Regions from separate parts of the Aestuarierythrobacter aquiaggeris genome, predicted to be linked through region 2. Evidence: predicted binding sites of a transcription regulator. Region 2 holds the regulator's gene; each other region holds the start of a gene.
What was found. The regulator LexA, encoded in region 2, represses DNA repair genes until DNA is damaged. The targets are predictions, from matches to a motif close to GTTCCNCNCTTGTTCT.
Positions count from the first base shown of each region.

Region 1 (4,218 bases), 950 kb from region 2:
ACACCCAACTCGACATAATCGGCGGGTGCGCGGCGCGTGATCGGGCCTTTGGGCGCAAGTTCGCGCCTGGCAGGGGTGAGCGGGGCTTCGGGCATCTATGCCAACCGGCCCATCACACAAACAAACCATGCATGAACCATTGCGGCGCGCCGCCCCGGCCATCACCCGCCACCCCGCCGCGATATATCCAGAACCGCCGTCCGGTCTCGTCCTCCACCTTGTAATAGTCGCGCAGCCGCGCGGTGGATCGTTCGCGCCACCATTCCGGCGCAATGCGTTCGGGCCCTTCCACCTTCACCACATCATGCAGCACGCGCCGCCAGCGGAACCGGCGCGGCGGGCCTTCCGGCGTGGCGTAGATCACGGTGACGGGTTCGGGCCGGTCGAACAGGCGGAGCGGGCGTTCGGCTGGCGGGCCTGCGTCGGCAAGCGCCAGCTCTCCCTGCAAGGCGGGCCGCCAACCGACCGAGCGTTCGGGCATATGGCTGGCATAGGGGACGGGGCGCAGCACACGGTTTGCGCCGATCCTTGCGCACAGCCGGTCAATCAGTTCGGGCAGCGCGGTGCCTTCCACCACTTCTTCATCCAGCCCGGCCTGCCGCGCGGCCATATCTTCGTGATGGAAGGCGGTGAGCGCAAAAGCATCAAAGCCGAAGCCTGCCTCCAACTTTCCCAGTTCTTCGGCAAACAGACGCACAATGTGATCCGGCGCGCGCACCGGCGCGGCGGTTTGGGCGTGGAGCGCCTGGATCATCCCATCGACCCTGAACGCTTCGAACCGCGCCGCGCGCAGCCCCTGTTGACGCGCGAAAAGCTGATCACACAAATCGCGCGCAAGGTCGGCCAGTACCGGCTGAAGCACCGCGACATGGCGGATGGGTTCGGCCACGCGCGAGCTTGCGCGATACAGCGTGCGCGGGGCCAATGGCTCAACCGGTTCGGCAATCTGCCCCAGCGCCTGTTGCAAGCGGTGGAGCGGGCTGGCCGGCACATTCGCCTTGCGTCTGGCGAAGCTTCTGGCAAGGCTCCTGCCAGAACTGGGCGAGCGAAACCGGCGGGCCAGCGCCAGCGTGGGAATATCCGCCAGCGCGCCGATGGTTTTCAGACCCACGCGGCGCAGCAAAAGCGCGGTATCGGCATCGATCCTCAGGGCCTGCACCGGCAAAGGGGCAAGCGCGGTACGAAGCCCCTGTTCGTCCACATTGGTCCCGTCTTTGGCAAAGCGTGCCAGCGCCCAGGCGCCGCCAACAGTTGGTGCAATGGCGGTGCGGCTGGCAAAACCCAGCGCAGCATAGCGGGCGTGCATATCGGCCAGCATCGCTGCCTCCCCGCCGAAACAATGCGCCGCTCCGGTGGTGTCGAGCAGCAGGCCGTCTGTTCCATCGATGGCGGTCCACGGGCTCCAGCGATGCGCCCAGTGTGTCAAACGCTCCAGCAGAACAGCATCGCCATCATGGTCTGACTGGTGAACTTCCAGCAGCGGATAGATCGCGCGGGCATCGGTCAGCCGCTGCCGCGGTTTGGCACCGGCTTCGCGCGCGGCGGCATTTACCGCATCTATAACCGTGCCATGCGCGCCTTCCGAAACGAGCGCGAGCGGGGTGCTGTCAGCGGGGTGATCAGCCGAACCGGCGTTGATCTTCCTCCACCGGTCCAGTGCCAGCCGGGGAAACCATGTCGAGACGATTCTCCGCCCGGAGGGCTGCCTGGTCATAGCTCGCCTCCCAAATATGCGGCGGCATATCGCGCGCGCGGAACAGGTCGAGCGACCAGACGGGCATACCCGGCGCATTCTCGTCGTGCGGATGGGGCAGCGAGGGGCGGCTTGCCGCCCGCCAGCGCCGCCGCGCACCGCTGAGATCGGGATTGCCGCTCACCCGCAGCAGAAAAGCAGGCACGCCATATCGCTCCGCCGCGACCGCCAGCCGCCGCGTGGCGGTGAAATCGAGCGCGCGCGGGTCGCCGTGTATCTCGCCGATTACCGCACCGAGCGAGGGGCATTTCAGCCCTTCCGCCATGGCCCACAATGCCTCGCGCCCGTCCTGCGCCGCGACATGGACAATATCGCGGCCCGCAGCAGCCGGCAGTCCATGCAGGAACATCCGCCCCATCTCGCGGATCGACTTCCTGTCCTGCACCCACAACAGCGGAGCAGAATCGCAGGCCGTATTGCGCACATTCAATTGTGACAGCGCCAAACCAATTCCCGCCGCATCGCCAGGCGCGGTAAACACCTCCTGAAGTGTCGGCCCGGAAGGCACGAATCCACTTGCCGGAACGCGCGGCGGGGATAAAAGGACAGAAGGAAATCGGCACAGAATATCGACCATAAGAGAATCACCTGTTCTTCTTATGTTCTATTTTTTTCCTTCCCGCAACGCATTCCCGCTTTGCCCGGTGCACCCTCGCCTCTGCCTGGTGTGCGCCGGGGCCGGAGCCGGAGCCGGGGCCGGGCTGCGCGCATTCTTGGGCAAACACGTGCAAGCGGGCGGATTTCAGAACTTGTTAACTACAAACCTATACCCCGCAATTGATGAAAATTGTTGCCGTTTGCGCGGCGTAGAGGGGTAAACGACGCGATGAACGCACAGGTGGATCAATCAGCTTTCGTGGCGGGATCGCGGCCGGGAATCGAAGAAAACACCGCTGCCTCTTGTGGACATCTCGCCGTGGGATGCACCGATGCCAGCGGACATATTCTGACCGTAACCAGCAAAATGTCATCGCAACTGACGATTCTCGAACGGTTGGAACAGGTCGTTCTCAACCTCGAACAGGATCAGCAGAAAATTGCCGATGCGACGGGCGAAGCCAAGCAGTTTTCTGCCCGCGCGCGCGAGCAACTGGTTTCAGGCGCGCAACAGGTCGATACAGCGATCGGACGCTTCCGCTCGGTTACCGATCTCGTCACCCAGCTGGGCAATCACGTAACCAACTTCGCCGTGGTGATGGAACAGGTGCGGACGGTGTCATCTTCAATCGACAACATCGCCAAGACCACCAACATGCTTGCACTGAACGCCGCAATCGAAGCGCACCGTGCGGGTGATGCGGGGCGCACCTTTGCGGTTGTCGCCGACGAGGTTAAAACGCTGGCGCATGATACCCAAACCGCGACCAAGGAAATCAACCGCGCCATCGAAAGCCTGTTCAGCGAAGCCGAAAGCATCGTCGAGCAGGTGAGCGACGGCGTAAAACAAAGCAAAACCGCAGAAAGCGATTTCCAGCAAATCACCCAGACACTCGAATTTGCAATCTCCTCGTTCGACAAGCTGGATGCACAAAGCGAGGAAATTTCCCTCAGTTCATCGCAGAACCATCAGACCGGCAAGAAACTGCGCCATGACCTGTCGGATTTTGCGGGTGATGTGCGCGGGAACGAGGCTTTGCTCAGCGATACACGCAACAAAATCAACGCCATGGAAAAAATGTCCAACGATATGTTCAGCGCTTTGATTTCAAGCGGGGCATCGCCGGAAGACACCAGTTTCGTAAACCTGGCGTTGAAGGAGCGCGATCACATCACGCAGCTCACCGAAGCCGCAATCCAGCGCGGCGACCTGTCCCTGGATATGCTGTTTGACCATGATTACCGGCTGATCGAAGGGTCCAATCCCCGGCGATACAGAACGAAACTGTCGAATTGGGCAGATGCGAACTGGCGCCCCGAATATGACCGCGTCAAAGCGCTGGACCCGCGCCATCACGGTGCAATCTGCACCGATATCAACGGATTTTTACCCACCCACTGGACGGAAATGTCGCGTCAGCCGACCGGCGATGTTGTGCATGATACGAAATATTGCCGCAATGGCCGCATCATCCTGGGCGAAACGGACAAAGTCGCCAAAGCCAGCACCAGTGAATTCCACACCGTTGTCTATCGGCACGAGGGTGATGGAACGAATTATGTCGTGATACGCAACATCTTTGTGCCGCTGTATTTCGGCGGCCGGCGTTGGGGCGATCTCGAGATTGCCTACGCTCTGTAATCGTAACGGCTTTGGCCGGATCCGCTTCCGGCGGCAATGATTGACCGGGGTGCAGCGCGCGCCCGACCTGCGCGCCGAGGCTTGTATCGCGCCGGGCGCAAAGTTCTATTCACGAACGCTTTATCTGGCCTACCTGCATGGCCGCGGCCTGCCATGCGGCGGTGGATGAAAGCCTCTACTTGCCGGGAATCTACCGGATATCGGCTGCGGCCGTTTTTGCATCCAG
Region 1 is NZ_JBANRL010000001.1:385,930-390,147, reverse strand. Features, by position in the region: gene WFP06_RS01890 (error-prone DNA polymerase) at 1-95, opposite strand, end outside; gene WFP06_RS01885 (Y-family DNA polymerase) at 113-1,714, opposite strand; gene WFP06_RS01880 (recA-like protein) at 1,620-2,234, opposite strand; gene WFP06_RS01875 (methyl-accepting chemotaxis protein) at 2,580-3,992, shown strand; gene WFP06_RS01870 (methyl-accepting chemotaxis protein) at 4,183-4,218, opposite strand, start outside.
Region 1: a site for LexA is predicted at 2,344-2,359, ahead of WFP06_RS01880 (recA-like protein). Genes of this name have one in related genera too.

Region 2 (4,218 bases):
ACGCCATTGATGTTTGCGGTACGGGCGGTGATGGGCACCACACGCTAAACGTTTCGACAGCGGTAAGTCTGGTGGTTGCGGCTTGCGGCGTGCCCGTGGCAAAACACGGCAATCGTGCAGCATCATCGAAGGCGGGTGCGGCGGATACGCTGGAGGCGCTCGGGCTGGATATGGATGCGGCAGGACGAACTGCGGAGGATACGTTGGGTGATCTCGGCATTTGTTTTCTGTTTGCAAAAAACCACCATCCGGCAATGGGCAGGATCCAGCCGATCAGGCAAAAAATCGGCAAACGGACAATTTTCAATCTGATGGGTCCACTTTCGAACCCGGCTCGTGTCAGCAACCAGCTGATCGGCATAGCGAGGCCAGCTTATGTGCCCATATATGCCGGCGCAATGGCACAGCTCGGCACGGGACACACCCTGATCGTATCGGGTGATGAAGGTCTGGACGAACTTAGTCTCGCCGGCGGAAACGAAATGGCAGACGTCAGTGGCAACGATTTCGAAATGAAGCGCATGGATGCAGCTGAGGCCGGGCTGCAACGCGCACCGGTCGAAGCGATCCGTGGCGGCGATGCCGCCCATAATGCGGCCGCACTGCGCGCTTTGCTCATGGGTGCACCGGGTCCGTACCGTGATGCCGTTCTGTTTAACGCCGCCGCTGCATTGATGGTGGCAGGCGAAGTGCAAAGCTGGCCCGATGGTGTCGAAGAGGCTGCCGAAGCGCTGGACAAGGGGCTCGCCAACACTCTTCTCGATTGCTGGATCAAGTCGGTCAAATGAACAAACTCGAAGAAATCTGCGCAACCAAACGCTCCGAAGTAGCGATCAGGAAACGGCTGCTTTCGCGTGCCGGTCTGGAACAGCAAGCTGGTGAGCAGGGGCAACCGCGCGGCTTCACCGCTGCGCTTGCCGCCGCATCCCGCAGCGGCTTCGGTTTGATCGCCGAGATCAAGCAAGCGTCACCCTCCAAAGGCCTTATCCGGGAGGATTTCGACCCCGCTGGTCACGCCGCAAGCTATGAGCGTGGCGGTGCAGCCTGCCTGTCGGTTCTAACGGATTCGCAATACTTTCAAGGGCATGAAGATTATCTGATCGAAGCCCGCAAGGCTTGCAGTCTTCCGGTTCTGCGGAAAGATTTCATGGTGGACCCATGGCAAGTTGTCGAATCCAGGGCAATTGGTGCGGATGCCATCCTGATTATCGTCGCTGCGCTGGACGATGACCAAATGCGCGAGATTGAGTGCGCTGCAACAGAAGCTGGAATGGATGTTCTTGTCGAAGTCCACGACGCGGCTGAAATGGAACGTGCTGCAAAGCTCGAAACGCGTTTGATCGGCGTGAACAACCGTAATTTGAAGACATTCGAAACTGATTTGACGATTACGGAAAAACTTGCATCGCTGGCACCTGAAGGCACCATTCTGGTCGGTGAGAGCGGGATATCGAACAATGCGGATCTCCTTCGGTTGTCAGGATCCGGGGTCCGCTGTTTTCTTGTTGGGGAAAGTTTGATGCGGCATCAGGATCTCGAAACCGCAACCCGCGCTTTGCTGGCATCATGAGCAGGCTCACCCACCTCGATGCCTCCGGCAATGCGCGCATGGTCGATGTCGGCGGCAAGGCCGAGACATTGCGGAGCGCTGTTGCCGAAGGCAGGATCGATATGTCCGATAAGGCACTATCTGCAATTACCGATGGCGACGCGCCGAAGGGCGACGTGCTGGCAGCCGCCCGTATCGCCGGTATCATGGCTGCAAAAGATACTGCTCGCCTCATACCCCTGTGCCATCCGCTCGCGCTGGATTCTGTCGTGATCGATTTCCGTTCGGACGAGCGCGGGATTATCGTCGCGGCCACCGTGAAGCTGACCGGCAAAACAGGCGTCGAAATGGAAGCTTTGACAGCAACATCGATCGCATTACTCACAATTTACGACATGGTGAAAGCGGTCGATAAATCCATGACGATCGGCAACCTTCGGCTGTGCGATAAAACCGGCGGCAAATCGGGCGACTGGCACAGAAGCGGCTAGTTCGCTCAGAATAATCAGCATTGTGCCCCGTCCGCTTGACACTTTTCAAAATGTTGCTTACTTGTTCCTCATTCGTTCACTAGCTGACCTGTTTGCGTCAGGGTGCGGATATTGATGCGGGCAACCAGGGAGCGACCCGATTATGCTGACTGCCAAACAGCACGAATTAATCCGTTTTATTCAGTTACGGCTTGAAGAAACGGGCATTTCGCCATCTTTCGAGGAGATGAAGGATGCGCTGGATCTCAAGTCAAAATCAGGTGTGCACCGTCTGATTTCGGCGCTCGAGGAACGGGGCTTTATCCGGCGGCTACCCAACCGTGCGCGCGCTCTGGAAGTTTTGAAACAGCCAGAGGATGCGAGTGCGGGGCAAGCGGGATCGGTTGCAGCAAATGATGTGATCGGACGCAAGATTGTGCCGCCGTTGGCCAATCGGCCGCAGCCTGCAAATGATGTGATCGAGATACCACTCCATGGCCGGATTGCGGCGGGGGCCCCGATCGAAGCGTTTGAAGATCATACGAGCCTTCCTGTTCCTGCTGCTCTGCTCGGCCCTGGTGAGCATTATGCGTTGGAAGTTTCAGGCGATTCAATGATCGAAGCGGGTATTTTCGATGGTGATTTCGCGCTGGTGAAACGCACCGATACAGCGCGCGACGGCGAAATCGTTGTCGCTCTGGTCGATAACACCGAAGCCACGTTGAAATATCTGCGTAAGGAAGGTGGCAAAATCTGTCTTGACCCGGCCAACTCCTCCTACTCGCCGCAAATTTACGAACCCGGGCAAGTGGAAGTTCAGGGCAAGCTGGCGGGATTGCTCCGCCGCTATCACTAAAGGTACCGTTTTGTGTCGGTGGCCGCGTCAGGCCTGCTGGCCGGCAGTCTTTGGCTTGATTAGCGTTTGCCCGGTTCCCAGGGTTGCCACCAACCGTGTCGGCCCTGCGTGTCGCTGACCCGGTCGATGCGTTGTTTTCCCAGAAAGAGGGCTAATCCGCCCGATTGTGCCAGGGTCCTGCGATCGGCCTTGAGCCATTTGGGCTGGCAACTGCGGGGAAGAAAGCGGTCTGCAACCACGATATCGGATGCCTCGCAAGCAGCGGCCAATGCGCTCTCTTCAACTAGGTCCTTGCTTCTGGCCATCAGAATTGACCACGCTTTACCCTCTCTCACGATGGTGATCGTGCAAAAATCTCTGCTGCACCGCGCCCCAGGCCAGCGATCGAGAGCGATAATCTGGCCCGAAAGACCTGCCATTTCCTGAAGGTTATCGCTGGCATAACTGCTTCGACTATCGCGCAGCATCAGCAGTATATCCCCTTCCCCTGCGATCCCGACATGGCGCCCATCACTCGACACCAGCACATCCGGGGCCGACAAGTTGAATACCCCGATTGCACCCGCCAAAACGGGGAAAAGCCCGTACAGTCGTCCCTTCCCCCTCCACAGGGCAAGCCATAGCGATCCCGCCAAAAACAGCGCAAATAGGCCCGTGCCCATATGCGGCGCCAGTTTAACCGCGCCGGGTTGTGCGGAAGTGAAGTGGGCAATAGCCAGCATCAGATCGAGCGATTTACCCGCTAGCCACCAAAACGGGGCGCCAATCCCTGCAATGTCTAAAGTGAGGGCAATCGCGATAAGCGGCATAGAGACAAAGGTTGTCAGCGGAATAGCGATTACGTTGGCAAGTGCGCCGTAAAGCCCGGCCCGATGAAAATGGAACATGACGATTGGCATCAACGCTATTTCGATCACCAACCCGGTGACAAGCAACATAAACGCCCGCCGCCCGGTTCGCGAGATCCAACGCTCCTCACGAGGGGCAAGGAATTGCCTGACAGGTTCCGAATTGTGAAGTGCGATGATCGCGATGACTGCTGAAAAGCTCATTTGAAAGCTCGGCCCCACCAGCGTTTCCGGCCACAGAAGCAGCACAAACAGTGCGGCAACCGATACCATTCGCAGTGAAAGCGGTTCACGCCCCATCGCCAATGCGATGAGGATCAGGACAGCTCCGACGCAGCTTCTGATTGTCGGTACCTCCGATCCAGTCAGAAGCGTGTACCCGATGCCGGCCAATGCCGCGAAGGCCGCCGCAGCAAGCGGCAACCGCACCCTCAGCGCCAACCATGGCCAAAGCGCCAGCAGGGTTATGGCCACATAATATGCGCCGGCGATCAC
Region 2 is NZ_JBANRL010000001.1:1,333,520-1,337,737, reverse strand. Features, by position in the region: gene trpD (anthranilate phosphoribosyltransferase) at 1-788, shown strand, start outside; gene trpC (indole-3-glycerol phosphate synthase TrpC) at 785-1,570, shown strand; gene moaC (cyclic pyranopterin monophosphate synthase MoaC) at 1,567-2,040, shown strand; gene lexA (transcriptional repressor LexA) at 2,183-2,875, shown strand; gene WFP06_RS06485 (ComEC/Rec2 family competence protein) at 2,935-4,218, opposite strand, start outside.

Region 3 (4,218 bases), 220 kb from region 2:
CGTGAACACATTTTTGAACGGCACCATGCCCGCATTTACGAACATCAGTGTCGGATCGTTATAGGGAACTAGCGGTGCACTCGGCTCCTCCGCGTGGCCATTGGCAGCGAAGTAATCAAGAAATGAGCGGCGTATTTCGTTCGTGGATTGCATATTCGGCAGTTAAGACCTGCGAGTGGCCCCGACAAGGCGAATATCCCCCGCCGTCATCATGCACCTAATTATGTGCCGTCACGATCCAGGCCGATGCGCCCAGAGCGACCAGACCATCCCGCGCGCGTGAAGCGAGGAAGCGGCGTAACTTTTCCTTGAACACTTCACGCGCCGCGTCGCCCAACTCACGCGCGGCGGCCGCGCCCGGACCGATACGCAGAAGGTAATTGACTGCATCATCGACGGGATCTTCACCGGCTCCGGCAATATAGGCGAATTCGACCGGCTCAAACTCGACATTTTGCCAGCCCGCACTGCGGAGCGTTTCGGAAACGAAGTCACGATTTGCAAATGCAAAAGGACCGGGGCGATATCCGGGTTCCGGGGACTGGATTGCTCCTTCGGGTAGCAGGCGCGCAATCTCGGTCACCCAGGGGTTGGCCGCAAGACGCTGAAAGCATGAAAACACCAACCGTGCATTCTCCGAAGCAGACATGCGTAAATGGTAAAATGATTGAACCGGATCCTTGAAAAACATCACTCCGTGGCGCGACATTATCAAATCCGGCCGCCAGCTTATGCCATTCCATTCGGTCGCATCCATAACAGCGAAATGAACGTTTGCATTTGCCGACCGTCCACGGGCTATTTCAATAAGATCTTCGCTGATGTCGATACCGCGAACCTTTGCGTCAGGGTTGCTGCGCGCCAGAGCCAATGTCAGTTCACCTGCCCCGCAGCCAACATCCAGAGCATGCCGGATAGTGCTTTGCGTGGCCCTGCGCAAAAGTTGATCGGTCAATCCACTGAAACTTCGGTCTGTCCGGCGCCATTCGCGTGACCAGGTTTCACCAACCTGGCCCTGCCAATCCTTGCTATCCGTCATTTCAAACTCCGAGTATTCACGAAAATTGCGGGACATCTATTGTCTTGTCCAGCAATGCATTCAATTTTCTGCCACTGTAAAGTTAACGCCCGATTGCTTGGTTAGCTTTTGGCAGTATTATTTTACTGCTGGGAAAGAAGAAAAGCCGGCGCTTGGGATCTTAAAAAAGATCGCGGCGCCGGCTTCACATTTCCCGCTGCGGATCTACTCCGCATGCGCATAAGGATCAGTCTTCGGGCTTCGCGCTTGGCCCTTCGAGCAGTTCCTCGGCGACCTTGTCGGTGCGGCTGCGAATAGCAGCTTCCAACTTGTCGCAAACTTCCGGATTTTCCTTGAGATAGGTTTTCGAATTTTCACGGCCCTGGCCGATACGGATACTGTCATAGCTAAACCAGCTGCCCGACTTTTCGACCAGCCCGGCTTTGACGCCCAGATCCAGTATTTCGCCGCGCTTCGATACGCCTTCACCGTACATTATATCGAATTCGACCTGCTTGAACGGCGGCGCTACCTTGTTTTTGACCACTTTCACGCGGGTGGCATTGCCGACAACTTCGTCACGGTCCTTGATCGCGCCGATACGGCGAATATCGAGGCGGACAGAAGCATAGAATTTGAGCGCATTGCCTCCGGTCGTAGTTTCAGGATTACCGTACATCACACCGATTTTCATCCGCAATTGATTGATGAAAATGACCATGGTTTTGGAACGGGAGATCGAACCGGTCAGCTTGCGCAAGGACTGTGACATGAGCCGGGCCTGCAAACCTACATGGCTATCACCCATCTCGCCTTCGATTTCAGCACGTGGCACAAGTGCTGCAACCGAATCGATAACAAGAATATCGATGGCATTGGAACGCACCAGCGTATCGACGATCTCGAGCGCTTGCTCGCCAGTATCGGGCTGCGAAACGATCAATTCGTCAATATCGACACCCAGCGCCTTCGCATAGATCGGGTCGAGCGCGTGTTCAGCATCAACGAAAGCTGCGGTTCCGCCCGCTTTTTGCGCCTCGGCAATTGTATGCAGCGCCAGAGTGGTCTTGCCCGAACTTTCCGGACCATAAATTTCCACCACACGTCCCTTGGGCAGGCCGCCAATTCCAAGTGCAATGTCCAAGCCCAGCGAACCGGTGGAAATGGATTCAATCTCCAATGCCTCCCGGCTGCCCAGTTTCATGGCCGAACCTTTACCGAATGCACGGTCGATCTGTGCAAGTGCTGCGTCGAGAGCCTTCTGACGGTCCACGTTTTTTTCCTTACCTTCTACGAGCTTCAGACTTGCTGCCATGACACTGTCTCCATCCATTGACCAGAGCGCGCATTTGCTTGCCCCCGTGTGATTGTGTGGAACAGTATGTATCGTGTTTGTTCTCATAGAACAAGGGGGGAACAAGAAATTTCCTACATTTTATAGGAAACCCTAGTTTTCTGCCATTTACAAACTGTTAGTCCGTTCTCGTAGAGCGTGTCAGCCACTTAATCTCACGCGTCGAGTTTGCGGGAACCGTAAATTCGGAAATATGCTGCCCGTCCTTCAGCCGATAACCACGCACGCCCTTCACTTGCCAGCCGTCGCTTGATCCCAGATATAACCGTACCGTAACCGGACCTGGATTGGCGTTTGTAAAAGTACCGGCCATTCTGGACCATTTTCGGCTTTGGTTGTCAGGATCTGCCCCGCCTACCCGGTTGCAGGAAGAGAACACCTGAGTGCTTTGCCCGATGCCGATCTCGACATCTTGTCCGGACGCATAGTCCCGCAGCTGCTCCTCACCAACCAGTAGATCGCCGTAGCGACCGGGTTCGAAGATCGTAATTCCGCCCATCGGCATGGCGACACCCAGACCGTGTTCCTTGTCATTTACCGTCGCCAGCAGCATGCCAAGCGGGTTGGCGCCCTCCCCGTCATTGGTCCAGACGTCGCAGCCCGCAGTATAAAGGTATTTGGCCTTCACATCATCTTCGTCGAGAAATGCGACCTGTTTGAGCCCTTTCGCCGCGACAGATACCGGCACCGGAATGCGGTATAGCTTGAGATCGCCAAGATCTTCCTCTGCTGCGACCACGGCTAAGCCGCTCTTTCTGCTCGATGCAGTCAGAACAATTTCCTGAGCATCCATCATGCTGACCGCGGCAGGCGGCGGCGGGGGTGGCGGCGGAGCAGGCGAGCCATAAGCATCAGTGCGGTAATAGGGAACCGGAGTACCCGCAGCCGTACTTCCCAGCGGATAACACACCAGACGGAGCGGTGACGGGGCCGGGGCTCCGGCAAGCTCTCGAAAGTCGCTCTCGATACTCAGCGCACCGGCAACCGCGAGCAGTTCCGCATCCTCGAAACTCTGGCCATTGTCGTTGAGGATAGTCAGCCACGACATCAGGTTGAAACGAACATCATCACTCCGGCTCCCTTCTGCCAACGTCGCGACATAGTGCGCCTGCCAGTCGAATCCCCAGGCCAAATAAGTCAGCACCACCTGATATGTGCCGCCCGCATCATCACGCGTATTGATCGAGAATACCGGCTCGGCAGAAAGTCCCGCCGGGACGTTGTGGAAAGTCATCTTTTCAGGCAGCCCGGAACAGCGAACCGCTTCAAAACCTGCCTGCGTCTCCAGCACCAGGCCGCCATCCGCGCGGGTGCGTACGATTGCGCTTTCTGAGGTTGGTGCTCCCGTTGCGGGGTTGGTCCTTGTCACCGTGATGCGGTTACCCAGTGTGCCATCGACCAGCGCGCCGGGCGACAGCAAATCTGCGTTTCGGTTTTTCTCGATGGTTCCTTGCGGAAGGCCGGTTACGATCGCGCTGACGGCGACCATCCCTTCAGCGACACCTTCAAACCTCACCGCCGATTCGCCCGCTGGCAAGGTAACGGTCCGGGTCTCGCTGATCATGGCGAAACCTTTTGGCCAGCTGACATTCATTGCGCTATCGGCACCGCGATCAGGATCGCGGTAAACGGTTATCGACAATGCAACCGGTTCCGAAGCGAGCACGGCCTCGCGCGCGCCGGCTTCGTAACCGGTGAGCAAGACCGTGACAAGAATGGCCGCACGCAGCAACATCGCGGAAGCCTAGTAACGTGTTTCGTAAGTAACCCGCACCACGCGCTTGCCATTGGCCGGAACTGCAACAGTATATTTTCGGCGGTCGGCGTTGATTTGCTCGCCCAACAC
Region 3 is NZ_JBANRL010000001.1:1,109,384-1,113,601, reverse strand. Features, by position in the region: gene alaS (alanine--tRNA ligase) at 1-153, opposite strand, end outside; gene WFP06_RS05430 (class I SAM-dependent methyltransferase) at 218-1,039, opposite strand; gene recA (recombinase RecA) at 1,266-2,333, opposite strand; gene WFP06_RS05420 (DUF4139 domain-containing protein) at 2,491-4,107, opposite strand; gene WFP06_RS05415 (DUF4139 domain-containing protein) at 4,117-4,218, opposite strand, start outside.
Region 3: a site for LexA is predicted at 2,421-2,436, ahead of recA (recombinase RecA). Genes of this name have one in related genera too.